2 regions of the Streptomyces sp. NPDC014870 genome follow, and region 2 is predicted to be linked to the other one. Evidence: riboswitches for the same ligand, from Rfam matches in the RefSeq annotation. Region 2 holds a riboswitch; the other holds the start of a gene.
The links. Region 2 has a riboswitch for cobalamin ahead of metE (5-methyltetrahydropteroyltriglutamate--homocysteine S-methyltransferase). Riboswitches for the same ligand answer to the same signal wherever they lie in the genome.

Region 1 (6,036 bases), on a different contig from region 2:
GGGCGTGAACGACGAGACCGACGACGGCGGGGAGCTGTTCGACGGCGCCTTCTTCCGTCGCTGGCTGGCCGCGGCCGCCGGCGCCGTCGAGCGCGAGGCCGACCGGCTCACCGAGCTCGACTCGGCGATCGGCGACGCCGACCACGGCGCCAATCTGAAGCGGGGGTTCGCCGCCGTGACGGAGGTCCTGGACAAGGAGCTGCCGGAGACCCCGGGGGCCGTACTCGTCCTGGCCGGGCGGCAGTTGATCTCCACCGTCGGCGGCGCGTCCGGGCCGCTCTACGGGACGATGCTGCGCCGCACCGGCAAGGCGCTCGGCGAGGCCGGAGCGGTGACGCGGGAGGAGCTTGCGGCGGCGCTGACCGCAGGGGTCGCCGGCGTCGCTCAGCTGGGCGGTGCCAAGCCCGGCGACAAGACGATGCTGGACGCGCTCGTGCCCGCGGCCGAGGCGCTCGGCGACTCGTTCGCCGCCGCCCGGGACGCGGCCGAGGCCGGTGCCCTGGCGACCGTACCCCTGCGGGCGCGCAAGGGCAGGGCGAGCTATCTGGGCGAGCGCTCGATCGGGCACCAGGACCCCGGGGCGACCTCGTCGGCGCTGCTGATCGCCGCGCTCGCGGAGGTGGCCGCCGCATGACCGGTCAGGTGGGCATCGTGCTGGTCTCGCACAGCGCGGCGGTGGCCGACTCCGTGGCCGAGCTGGCCCGGGGGCTGGCGGGATGTGGGGCGACCGCGCCGGTCGCCGCCGCCGGAGGCACCCCGGACGGAGGGCTCGGCACCAGCTCCGAGCGGATCGTCGAGGCGGCGAAGGCGGTCGACGGGGGCGCCGGGGTGGCTCTCCTCGTCGACCTCGGGAGCGCAGTCCTGACGGTGAAGGCACTGCTCGCCGAGGGCGACGAGCTGCCCGAGGGGGCGCTGCTGGTGGACGCGCCCTTCGTGGAGGGCGCCGTCGCCGCGCTCGTGACGGCGAGCGCGGGCGGCGACCTGGACGCGGTGTCGGCCGCGGCGGCGGAGGCGTACACGTACCGGAAGGAGTGAGCGCGCACCAGGGGCAGGAGAGGCGGGCAGGGGGCGCGCGGGAGATGTGTCACACACCGTCCCGGAGTGCCCCCGTGTTGTGATGTACCTGGTCAACCCACTAATGTCACAGCGCCTTGGTGTACGGGAAACCGGTGCGGTACCGGTGCGGCCCTCGCCACTGTGATCGGGAAGTCCGGCTCCATCCCTCCGGGGAAGCCACTGGACCGCTGCGGGAGACCGCGGTGGTGTGGGAAGGCGGAGCCGCGGCGGCATGACCCGTCAGCCAGGAGACCGGCCAAGGTGCGTTGTCCATCCACGAGGTGCTGGAGAGGGTCTCCCAACCATGCATATAGCCGAGGGGTATCTGCCCCCTGTGCACGCGGCCGCCTGGGGCGTCGCGTCCGCTCCCTTCGTCGTCCACGGCGTCCGCGCGCTGACCCGTGAGGTCAAGGCCAACCCCGAGTCCACCCTGCTGCTCGGCGCGTCCGGCGCGTTCACCTTCGTCCTGTCGGCCCTCAAGATCCCGTCGGTCACGGGCAGTTGCTCGCACCCGACCGGTACGGGCCTGGGCGCGATCCTGTTCCGCCCGCCCGTGATGGCGGTCCTGGGCACGATCACCCTGCTGTTCCAGGCGCTGCTGCTGGCGCACGGCGGGCTCACGACGCTCGGGGCCAACGTGTTCTCGATGGCGATCGTCGGGCCGTGGGCCGGATTCGGTACGTACTGGCTGCTGCGCCGGTTCGACGTGCCGCTCATGGTGAGCGTGTTCTTCGGCGCGTTCGTCGCCGACCTGTCGACGTACTGCGTCACCAGCGTCCAGCTCGCGCTGGCCTTCCCCGACCCGGGCAGCGGTGTGCTCGGGGCGCTGGCCAAGTTCGGTTCCATCTTCGCCGTCACGCAGCTGCCGCTCGCCGTCAGCGAGGGTCTGCTCACCGTGCTGGTCATGCGGCTGCTCACGCAGTCCAGCAAGGCCGACCTGACCAGGCTCGGGGTCCTGCTCCCGTCCCGCAAGAAGAACGAGAAGGCGGAGGCGAGCGCCTGATGAGCCGGAACGCGAAGATCAACTCCCTGCTCCTGCTCGTCGTCGCGGCCCTTGCGGTGCTCCCGCTGGTTCTGGGTCTCGGCGACCACAAGGAGGAGCCGTTCGCCGGGGCAGACGCCGAGGCGGAGGCGGCGATCACGGAGATCGCCCCGGACTACGAGCCGTGGTTCAGCCCGCTCTACGAGCCGGCGTCCGGCGAGATCGAGTCGGCACTGTTCGCCCTGCAGGCCGCGCTCGGCGCGGGTGTGCTGGCGTACTACTTCGGTGTGCACCGGGGCCGCAAGCAGGGGGAGGCGCGCGCCAAGGCGAAGGCGCTGCGGTCGGCGTCGTCCGGCGACGACGTCTAGCCGCCGGTGCTGCCGATCGACGCGGCGGCGCACAGCAGTCGCTGGCGCCGCCGTCACCCGTGCGAGAAAGCCGCGCTCGGCTTCGGGCTCACGCTGTGCGCGGTCTGTCTGCCGCCGTGGCCGGGTGCCGTCCTGGTCGCGGCGGCGACCCTCGCCGTCCTGCTCGGTCCCGCGGGGGTGCCGGGGCGTCAGCTGTGGCGCGCGTTCCGCATCCCGCTGGGCTTCTGTGTGACCGGCGCGGTCCCGCTCCTCTTCGAGGTGGGCGGGGCGCGGGGTCTCGTCGTGCTCGCTCAGGACGGCCCGGTCCATGCCGGTGAGCTGCTGCTGCGGACCTCGTCGGCGTCCCTGGGCGTGCTGCTGTTCGCCTTCACCACGCCCGTGTCGGACGTGCTGCCCCGGCTCGTGCGGGCGGGGGTGCCGGCGCCGGTGGTGGACGTGGCGCTGGTGATGTACCGGATCAGTTTTCTCCTTCTGGATTCCCTATCCAAAATCCGACAGGCGCAGGCGGCCCGCCTCGGGCTGACGACGCGGGCGGCGACCTGGCGTTCGCTCGCCGGGCTCGGCGCGACCTCGTTCGTCCGCGCCTTCGACCGGGCCCAGCGGCTGCAGTCCGGGCTCGCCGGGCGGGGCTACGACGGGACGCTGCGCGTCCTGGTGCCCGAGGCGGCGGTCTCGGGCCGGTTCCTCGCCTCGACGGCCGCCCTGCTCACCGGGCTCGTCGCCCTCACCCTCGTCCTGGAAAGGTCACTGCCGTGAGTCCCGCACCCCCTGTCGTGGAGCTGGTGAAGGCCACGTTCGCCTACGAGGACGGGCCGCTGATCCTCGACGGCGTCGACTTCGCCGTGCCGGAGGGCCGGGCGCTCGCGCTGCTCGGCCGCAACGGCGGCGGCAAGACGACGCTGCTGCGGCTGCTGAGCGGGGGCCTGCGCTGCGGCGGCGGGGCCCTCCGGCTCGACGGTACGGAGGTGTCGTACGACCGGAAGGGGCTGACGCGGCTGCGGACGACCGTGCAGCTGGTGGTCCAGGACCCGGACGACCAGCTGTTCGCCGCGTCGGTCGGGCAGGACGTGTCGTTCGGCCCGATGAACCTCGGACTTCCGGAGGAGGAGGTACGGCTCCGGGTGCGCGAGGCACTGGAGGCGCTGGACATCGTCGCGCTGGAGGACCGCCCGACGCATCTGCTGTCGTACGGGCAGCGGAAGCGGGCCGCGATCGCGGGCGCCGTGGCGATGCGCCCGCGGGTCCTGATCATGGACGAGCCGACCGCGGGGCTCGATCCGCACGGGCAGGAACGGCTCCTGGAGGTGCTCGGCAGGCTGCGCGACGCGGGCACGACGGTGGTGATGGCGACGCACGACGTCGACCTGGCGCTGCGCTGGGCGGACGAGGCCGCCGTCCTCACCCCGGAGGGCCTGCGGACCGGGCCGATCGAGGAGCTGCTCGCCGACGACGCGCTGCTCGACGCGGCGCGGCTGCGGCGGCCGTGGGGCATGGCGGTCACCCGTCTCCTCCGGGCTCACGGCCTGCTCGGCCCGGACGTGCCCGGTCCGCGTACGGCGGAGGAGCTGGCAGTGTGGGCCGAGACGGCGGTTACCGAGTAGTAGCGCAGATCACTCGACCAGCCTTCTGCAACTAGTTGCATAACGGGGGCGGGGTCACTTAGAACAGGGGTGACGATCCTGCGCGAGGAGGCGCCCCCATGAACCCGACCCCGGCTGCGACCCCGTACCCGCACCTGCTGAGCCCGCTCGACCTCGGGTTCACCACCCTGCCCAACCGGGTGCTCATGGGCTCCATGCACGTCGGTCTCGAAGAGACCGAGAACGGGTTCGCGCGCATGGCCGCCTTCTACGCCGAGCGCGCCCGCGGCGGTGTCGGGCTCATCGTGACCGGCGGCATCGCCCCGAACGAGGCGGGCCGCCCGTGGGACGGCGGGGCCAAGCTGACCACCGAGGAGGAGGTCGCCGAGCACCGGCAGATCACCGACGCGGTGCACGCCGAGGGCGGGCGGATCGCGATGCAGATCCTGCACTTCGGCCGGTACGCCTACCACCCCGGGCTCGTCGCCCCGAGCGCGATCCAGGCACCGATCAGCCCCTTCGTACCGAACGAGCTGACCGACGCCGAGGTCGAGCGGACGGTGGAGGACTACGCCCGCTGCGCCGAGCTCGCCAAGGAGGCCGGGTACGACGGCGTCGAGGTCATGGGCTCCGAGGGCTACCTCATCAACGAGTTCATCGCGGCCGCCACCAACCACCGTACCGACCGCTGGGGCGGCAGCTACGCCAACCGCGTGCGCTTCCCGCTGGAGATCGTCCGCCGGATCCGCGAGCAGGTCGGCGAGGACTTCATCGTCATCTACCGCCTCTCCATGCTGGACCTGGTCCCGGGGGGCTCCACGCTGGAGGAGGTCGTCTCCCTCGCCAAGGAGATCGAGGCCGCCGGCGCGTCCATCATCAACACCGGCATCGGCTGGCACGAGGCCCGCATCCCGACCATCGCGACCTCCGTCCCGCGCGGCGCCTACACCTGGGTCACCCAGAAGCTGATGGGCTCGGTGAACATCCCGCTCGTCACCAGCAACCGCATCAACACCCCCGAGGTCGCCGAGCGGATCCTCGCCGAGGGCCGCGCCGACATCGTCTCCATGGCCCGCCCCTTCCTGGCCGACCCCGACTTCGTCGCCAAGGCCGCCGCCGACCGCGCCGACGCCATCAACACCTGCATCGGCTGCAACCAGGCCTGCCTCGACCACACCTTCAGCCTGAAGATCACCTCCTGTCTGGTGAACCCGCGCGCCTGCCACGAGACCGAACTGGTCCTCTCCCCCACCCGGCTCGCCAAGCGGATCGCCGTCGTCGGCGCGGGACCGGCCGGTCTCGCCTTCTCCGTCTCCGCCGCCGAACGCGGCCACGCGGTCACCCTGTTCGACGCGGCGGACGAGATCGGCGGCCAGCTGAACATCGCCAAGCGCGTCCCCGGCAAAGAGGAGTTCGACGAGACCCTCCGCTACTACCGCGTCCAGCTGGACGCGCGCGGCGTCGACGTCCGGCTGAACACCCCGGTCTCCGCCGGCGACCTGGAGGGGTACGACGAGATCGTCGTCGCCACCGGCGTCACGCCGCGCACCCCGGAGATCGAGGGCGTCGACCACCCGAGCGTCGTCAGCTACCTCGACGTCCTGCGCGACGGCGCGCCCGTCGGCGAGCGCGTCGCGATCCTCGGCGCCGGCGGCATCGGCTTCGACGTCGCCGAGTACCTCACCGACGGCGGCGAGGGGGCGAGCCAGGACCCCGAGACGTACTTCAAGCAGTGGGGCGTCGACACCTCGTACGAGAGCCGCGGCGGGCTGCGTGCCCCGGAGCGGCCCCGGCCGCCGCGCCAGGTCCACCTGCTCCAGCGCAAGACCTCCAAGGTCGGCGCCGGCCTCGGCAAGACCACCGGCTGGATCCACCGCGCGGAGATGAAGCACCGGGGCGTCACGATGGTCGCGGGCGTGGCGTACGAGCGGATCGACGACGAGGGCCTGCACCTCACCGTCGACGGCGAGTCGCGGATCGTGCCCGTCGACACCGTCGTCCTGTGCACCGGCCAGGAGCCGCGGCGCGGTCTGTACGAGGAGCTGCTCGC
Region 2 (6,036 bases):
TACGCCCGCATGAAGGGGGCGGCCAGGGCGGCCTCGGTGGTGTCCGGGAGCAGGAAGGGGGTCCGGTGGCCGAAGGCGCCGATGACGCTGAAGAGGTAGTGCCAACGATCTGCGGCGAGTCCGGAACTGTGTTCGCGCAGTTCGTAGAGGATCTCCTCCATCTCGAACGCGGCCGTGACCGTGTCGATGACGGCAGTGGCCCGGACCGTCCCTTGCGGGATGCCGAGGAGATCCTGGGCCAGCACGAACACGTCGTTCCACAGGCGCGCCTCGAACCGGTTCTCCAGCCGGGCGAGGTGGAGGTAGGGGCCGGAACCAGCGTCGATCAGGCGCCGCGCGCAGTGGAAGAAGTACAGGCCGAAGTCGACGAGCGCGGCGGAGACGGGGTGGCCGTCGACCAGGAAGCACTCCTCCTCCAGGTGCCAGCCGCGGGGGCGGACGACGAGGGTGGGGACGCTGCCGCCGGGTCGGGTGTCCCGGCCGCGCGCCGGGGCGGGTCCGGTGCGGCGTCGGCAGATGTCGAGCAGGGTGAGGTGACCGGCGAGGACGTTCTCCCAGAGCGGTGAGGGAGTCTCCTCGAAGTCGGCGATCCATACGTCGGCACCTGATCCGAGGGCATTCGCCGCCGTCCGGGGGGCCGGCGGCGCGGTGATCTCCGCACGCCGGCCGGTGAGCGCCTGCGCCGTTGGTGCCACCCGCCAGTTCGGATCGTCGCGGACGGCCGAGGTGGCGCGGGGGAAGTCCAGCGGGTGGCCCGACGCCAGGCTGTCCGAACGGTGGCGGCGTGCCGTGAGGATCTCGCGGCGACGGCGTGTGAACGCGGCGTCGAGCCGCGCCACGAAGTCCAGCGCCTCGGGGTTCAGGATCTCGAAGTGGTGGTCGCCCGGGGGGCCGAGGACTTCGACGTGGTGAGTCGTCTCGGGGGTGGACATGCTGTGTTTCTCCGTCATGAGGCCGCTTTCGCGGGATCCCTGAAAGCGCCGGGGCGCCCTCGCCGGTGGGGCCGGGCCGTCACCGCCTCCGCCGTCGCCCGGCGCGGTCGCGGCCCTTCCCCGCCACACGCTGGGCGCGGGCGAGAAGGTCGGGTGCCGACGAGAGCAGCACGGTCACCGGGCGCCCGGCCTCCGCGGCCGTCCCGCGCCCGGTGAGGTGCTCCGCTTCGAGTGCGTCGACCAGCGCCGACAAGAGGTCGCTCGTGGTCTTGAGGGTCTGGCGGACGACGCGCAACCGGGATCCCAGCGCTCCGAGCTGACGGCGCATGGCCAGGAGGGCGGCGTATTCCCGGGGTGTGAGAGCCACCATGGGCTGCCCGTCGAGGGTGATGTGCCGGGGTTTCGGCTTCGCCACGTGAGAACCCTTCGTCACCGGGGTCGCCCGATCGCCGGGCCGCTCCGCCGCTGTCCGGTCGTAGGAGCCCGGGCAGGACGGCGAAGCGTCCGGCCCGGGTCCGCCGGGCGTCAGCCGTTGTCGCCGGCCAGCCCCGCCCTGACCTCGCGCGCGGCGGCGACGAGGTTCTCCAGGGAGGCTCGGGTCTCGGTCCAGCCGCGGGTCTTGAGTCCGCAGTCGGGGTTGACCCAGAGCCGCTCGGCCGGGATGGCCTCCAGGCCCTTGCGCAGGAGCGCGGCGGCTTCGTCGGTGCTGGGCACGCGGGGGGAGTGGATGTCCCAGACGCCCGGACCGGCCTCGCGCGGGTAGCCGTGCTCGGCGAGTTCACCGGCGACCTGCATGTGGGAGCGGGCGGCTTCCAGACTGATGACGTCCGCGTCGAGGTCGTCGATGGCCTGGACGATGTCGCCGAACTCGGCGTAGCACATGTGGGTGTGGATCTGGGTGTCGGGCCGGACACCGCTGGTGGAGAGCCGGAAGGACTCCGTCGCCCAGTCGAGGTAGGCGGCGTGGTCCGCGGCACGCAACGGGAGGGTCTCCCGGAGCGCGGGCTCGTCGACCTGGATGACCGAGGTGCCCGCGGCCTCCAGGTCGTTCACCTCGTCGCGCAGAGCGAGCGCCACCTGTCGGGCCGTGTCGCCGAGCGGCTGGTCGTCGCGGACGAACGACCACGCGAGCATGGTGACCGGACCGGTGAGCATGCCCTTGACCGGCTTGCTGGTCTGCGCCTGCGCGTACGTGGTCCAACGCACCGTCATCGGCTCGGGGCGCGAGATGTCTCCGGCCAGGATCGGCGGCCGGACGTACCGGGTGCCGTACGACTGCACCCAGCCGTGCTGCGTGGCGACATAGCCGGTGAGCTGCTCGGCGAAGTACTGGACCATGTCGTTGCGTTCGGGCTCGCCGTGCACGAGCACGTCGACGCCGGTCTTCTCCTGGAAGGACAGGACCTCGCGGATCTCGTCCTTGATCCGCTCCTCGTAGCCGGCCGTGTCGATGCGGCCGGCGCGCAGGTCGGCGCGGGCCACGCGGAGCTCGTCGGTCTGCGGGAAGGAGCCGATGGTGGTGGTCGGCAGCAGCGGCAGACCGAGGTGGGCGCGCTGGGCGGCGGACCGCTCGGCGTACGGCTGGGAGCGGCAGCCGTCCGCGTCGGTGATCGCGGCGGTGCGGGCGCGTACGGCCGGGTCGCGGGTGAGGGCGGAGCCGGCGCGGGAGGCCAGGTCGGCCCGGTTGGCGGCCAGTTCGGCGCTGATCGCGTCGGTTCCGCTGGCGAGGCCCTTGGCGAGGGTCACGACCTCGCTGGTCTTCTGGCGGGCGAAGGCGAGCCAGCGTCGGATCTGCGGGTCGATGTCGCGTTCGGCGGTCGCGTCCAGCGGGACGTGCAGCAGCGAGCAGGAGGCGGCCACGTCGACGCGGTCGGCGAGACCGAGCAGGGTGGCGAGGGTGGCCAGGGACTTCTGGTAGTCGTTGATCCAGATGTTGCGGCCGTTGACGACGCCCGCGACCAGGCGCTTTCCGGGCAGTCCGCCGACGCCCGCGAGGTCGTCGAGGTTGGCGGCGGCGCGCTCGGTGAAGTCCAGGGCGAGGCCGTCGACGGGGGCTGAGGCGAGCACCTGGAGGGCGTCGCCGAGCCGGTCGAAGTAGGAGGCGACGAGCAGCTTGGGCCGGTCGGTGAGTGCTCCGAGGTCCCGGTAGGCGCGGGCGGCGGCGTTCAGCTCGGCCGGGGTGCGGTCCTGGACGAGGGCGGGCTCGTCCAGCTGGACCCAGTCGGCGCCCGCCGCGCGCAGGTCGGCGAGGACCTCGGCGTAGACCGGGAGCAGCCGGTCGATGAGGGTGAGCGGGTCGAAGTCGGCGGCGACTCCGGGGGCGGGCTTGGCGAGGAGGAGGTAGGTGACGGGGCCGACGAGGACCGGGCGGGCGGTCAGGCCGAGGGCGAGGGCTTCCTTCAGCTCGGCGACCTGCTTGGCGGAGTCGGCGGTGAAGACGGTGTCGGGGCCGAGTTCGGGCACCAGGTAGTGGTAGTTGGTGTCGAACCACTTGGTCATCTCCAGCGGCGCGACGTCCTGCGTGCCGCGGGCCATCGCGAAGTACCCGTCGAGCGCGTCCGTCTCGACTGCGGCGCGGTGGCGTGCGGGGACAGCGCCGACCATGACACTGGTGTCCAGGACGTGGTCGTAGTACGAGAAGTCACCGGTCGGCACCTCGTGGATGCCGGCGTCGGCCAGCTGCTGCCAGTTCGAACGGCGCAGGTCGGTGGCGGCGGCCCGGAGGGCGTCGGCGGTGACACGGCCCTTCCAGTAGCCCTCGATGGCCTTCTTCAGTTCGCGGTTCTGACCCTGGCGGGGGTAGCCGTACACGGTGGCTCGTGCTGCCGCGGCTGCGGGCTTCGCTGTCACGGAACTCTCCTTCGCGAGATGTGTCCAGAAAACATCCCGGATGACGAGACGCGGACGCGAAGGGAACGACAGAACGCGCGGACCACGGCACGGGAGAAATCCGTGCATGCCGCTCGCTGTGTACGCCGACCCGCCCACGAGGTCACCGGAATGTCCGCGCGCGGAATCGTCCGCGTGCGGGCAACGGGCAGGTCTTCGGACTCGCGGGCACGCTCTCCGGAACTGACCGGAGGACACCTACTGGCCGTCGCTTCCCAGGACCGTTGTCCGATCCCAGTGCGTCTGACGGCGGTCGTTCCCGCTCACCGCTGCGGGGCAGTCCCGGATTCCCACCGGGTTCCCTCTTACGACGCATCCCGCCTGGCGGACGGGGCGAACCAGCTGCCCGGCCAGACTAGGGTGCCGGATCGCTCAGCGGCGAGCCCTTGTCCGCCATACGGACATGAAAATGAGACAGATGGCTGAGGAGAGGGGAGCGCCGGGCGGTGAGCCGTACGTATTCAGCGCTCGGACACCACCGGGTACGGCACCAGGGCCCGCCGGTCGGGGTCGACGGCGAGGACACCGCCGGCGGGCGGCCGGGCGCGCTGCGCGCAGTCCTGCCGTTCGCAGATCCGGCAGCCCAGACCGATCGGGGTGGCGGCACGCGGGTCCTGCAGGGCGATGCCCTCGGCGTAGACGAGGCGTGGCGCGTGGCGCAGCTCGCAGCCCAGCGCGACGGCGAAGTCGGCACGCGCCGCGTGGTGGCCGAACCCTCCCCGGGTCACCGTCCGGGCGATCCAGAAGTACTTCTTGCCGTCCGGCATCTCGGCCACCTGGGTGAGGATCCGGCCGGGCGCGGAGAACGCCTCGTACACGGTCCACAGGGGGCAGGTGCCGCCAAGCCGGGAGAAGTGGAAGTCGGTGGCGGACTGGCGTTTCGAGATGTTGCCCGCGCGGTCGGCCCGCAGGAAGGAGAAGGGCACCCCACGGCGGTCGGGGCGTTGGAGCGTGCTCAGCCGGTGGCACACGGTCTCGAACCCCACGCCGAAGCGCGCCTGGAGCAGTTCGACGTCGTAGCGGAGTTCCTCGGCCGCTGTGTGGAAGGCGGTGTACGGCATGAGGACCGCGCCGGCGAAGTAGTTGGCGAGGCCGATGCGTGCCAGGCCCTCCGCCTGGGGAGAGGTGAGTCCGGCCGTGTCGACCAGTTCGGCCAGCAGGGTGCCGTGCTCCAAGAACGCGAGCTGGGTGGCGAGTTGGAAGGCACGCTGCCCCTCGCTGAGCCAGGGAGACAGCAGAAGCAGGCCGCTCTCCGCGTCGAAGCGCCGGGCGTCGGCGGACCTTTCCGGGCCCGACCGGAGCACCTTGACGCCGTGCCCGACCGTGAGTCGGTCCGTGAGCGCGTCGGCCGCGCGGCCGGCCCGGCCCGTGTTCAGGGCCGCGGCGGTCGTCTCGGCCTCCGTCTCCAGGGCGGCGAAGTGGTTGTGGTGGGCGTAGAAGAAGTCCCGTACCTCGTCGTGGGGTTCGGCGGGCAGGAGCCCCACGGTCTCCTCGGGCGAGGCCAGGGCCGCCACCCGCTCGGAGGCGTCCCGGTAGCGCTGGTGAAGGGTGACGAGGGCCCGGGCCACCTCGGGATGGTCGCGGGCCACGTCCGCGATCTCGTCCTGCGCTATAGGGGCCCCGCAGGCCTCGTCCCCGAGCGCCGTCCGCAGATCCGTGGCCAGGCGCTCCTCCCCGGCCTCGGAGAAGAACTCCGGGTCGATGCCGAACACCTCGGCGATCCGCAGCAGCACCGGCGCGGTCAGCGGACGCCGGCTGTGCTCGATCTGGTTGAGGTAGCTGGTGGACAGTCCCAGGGCACGGGCCAGCTCGACCTGGTTCATGCCGCGCTCCCGGCGCAGCCTGCGCAGCTTCGCGTGCGCGTAGATCTTCCGTCCGGCAGGCCGTCCCATGCGGATCAGACTCCTCTCCGTCCCCTTCGCCTGTGAAGGTAGCATCCGCAGATTTCGCAAGATTCGCAGTTTCGCAGCTGTGGCGTGGACGGATTACGCACAGTGGCTCCCTCGATCCGGCCCTGTCGGCGGGGAAGACTCGCCGACGAACGCCGTTCCCACCGCACGCCGCGAGGAGTCCCGTGATCGACCACCAGGTTCGCGTCCACCCCAGTGCCGACCGCCTGCCGCGCGAGGAGCAGCTCGCCTGGAAACTGGCCGTCGTCGCCACCGGCACCCAGGAAGCGCAGGACCTCGACCCCGAGGCCTCGGAGATGGTGATC

Region 1: another riboswitch for cobalamin. It lies ahead of ACF09C_RS01855 (energy-coupling factor ABC transporter permease); the one in region 2 lies ahead of metE (5-methyltetrahydropteroyltriglutamate--homocysteine S-methyltransferase).

What each region holds. Positions count from the first base shown of each region.
Region 1 is NZ_JBIBWQ010000001.1:433,651-439,686, forward strand. Features, by position in the region: gene dhaL (dihydroxyacetone kinase subunit DhaL) at 35-634, shown strand; gene ACF09C_RS01850 (PTS-dependent dihydroxyacetone kinase phosphotransferase subunit DhaM) at 631-1,035, shown strand; cobalamin riboswitch at 1,108-1,332, shown strand; gene ACF09C_RS01855 (energy-coupling factor ABC transporter permease) at 1,361-2,059, shown strand; gene ACF09C_RS01860 (energy-coupling factor ABC transporter substrate-binding protein) at 2,059-2,406, shown strand; gene cbiQ (cobalt ECF transporter T component CbiQ) at 2,413-3,162, shown strand; gene ACF09C_RS01870 (ATP-binding cassette domain-containing protein) at 3,159-4,007, shown strand; gene ACF09C_RS01875 (FAD-dependent oxidoreductase) at 4,106-6,036, shown strand, end outside.
Region 2 is NZ_JBIBWQ010000015.1:43,329-49,364, reverse strand. Features, by position in the region: gene ACF09C_RS35025 (malate synthase A) at 1-932, opposite strand, end outside; gene ACF09C_RS35020 (hypothetical protein) at 1,012-1,347, opposite strand; gene metE (5-methyltetrahydropteroyltriglutamate--homocysteine S-methyltransferase) at 1,458-3,782, opposite strand; cobalamin riboswitch at 3,951-4,179, opposite strand; gene ACF09C_RS35010 (short-chain fatty acyl-CoA regulator family protein) at 4,283-5,713, opposite strand; gene ACF09C_RS35005 (MmgE/PrpD family protein) at 5,896-6,036, shown strand, end outside.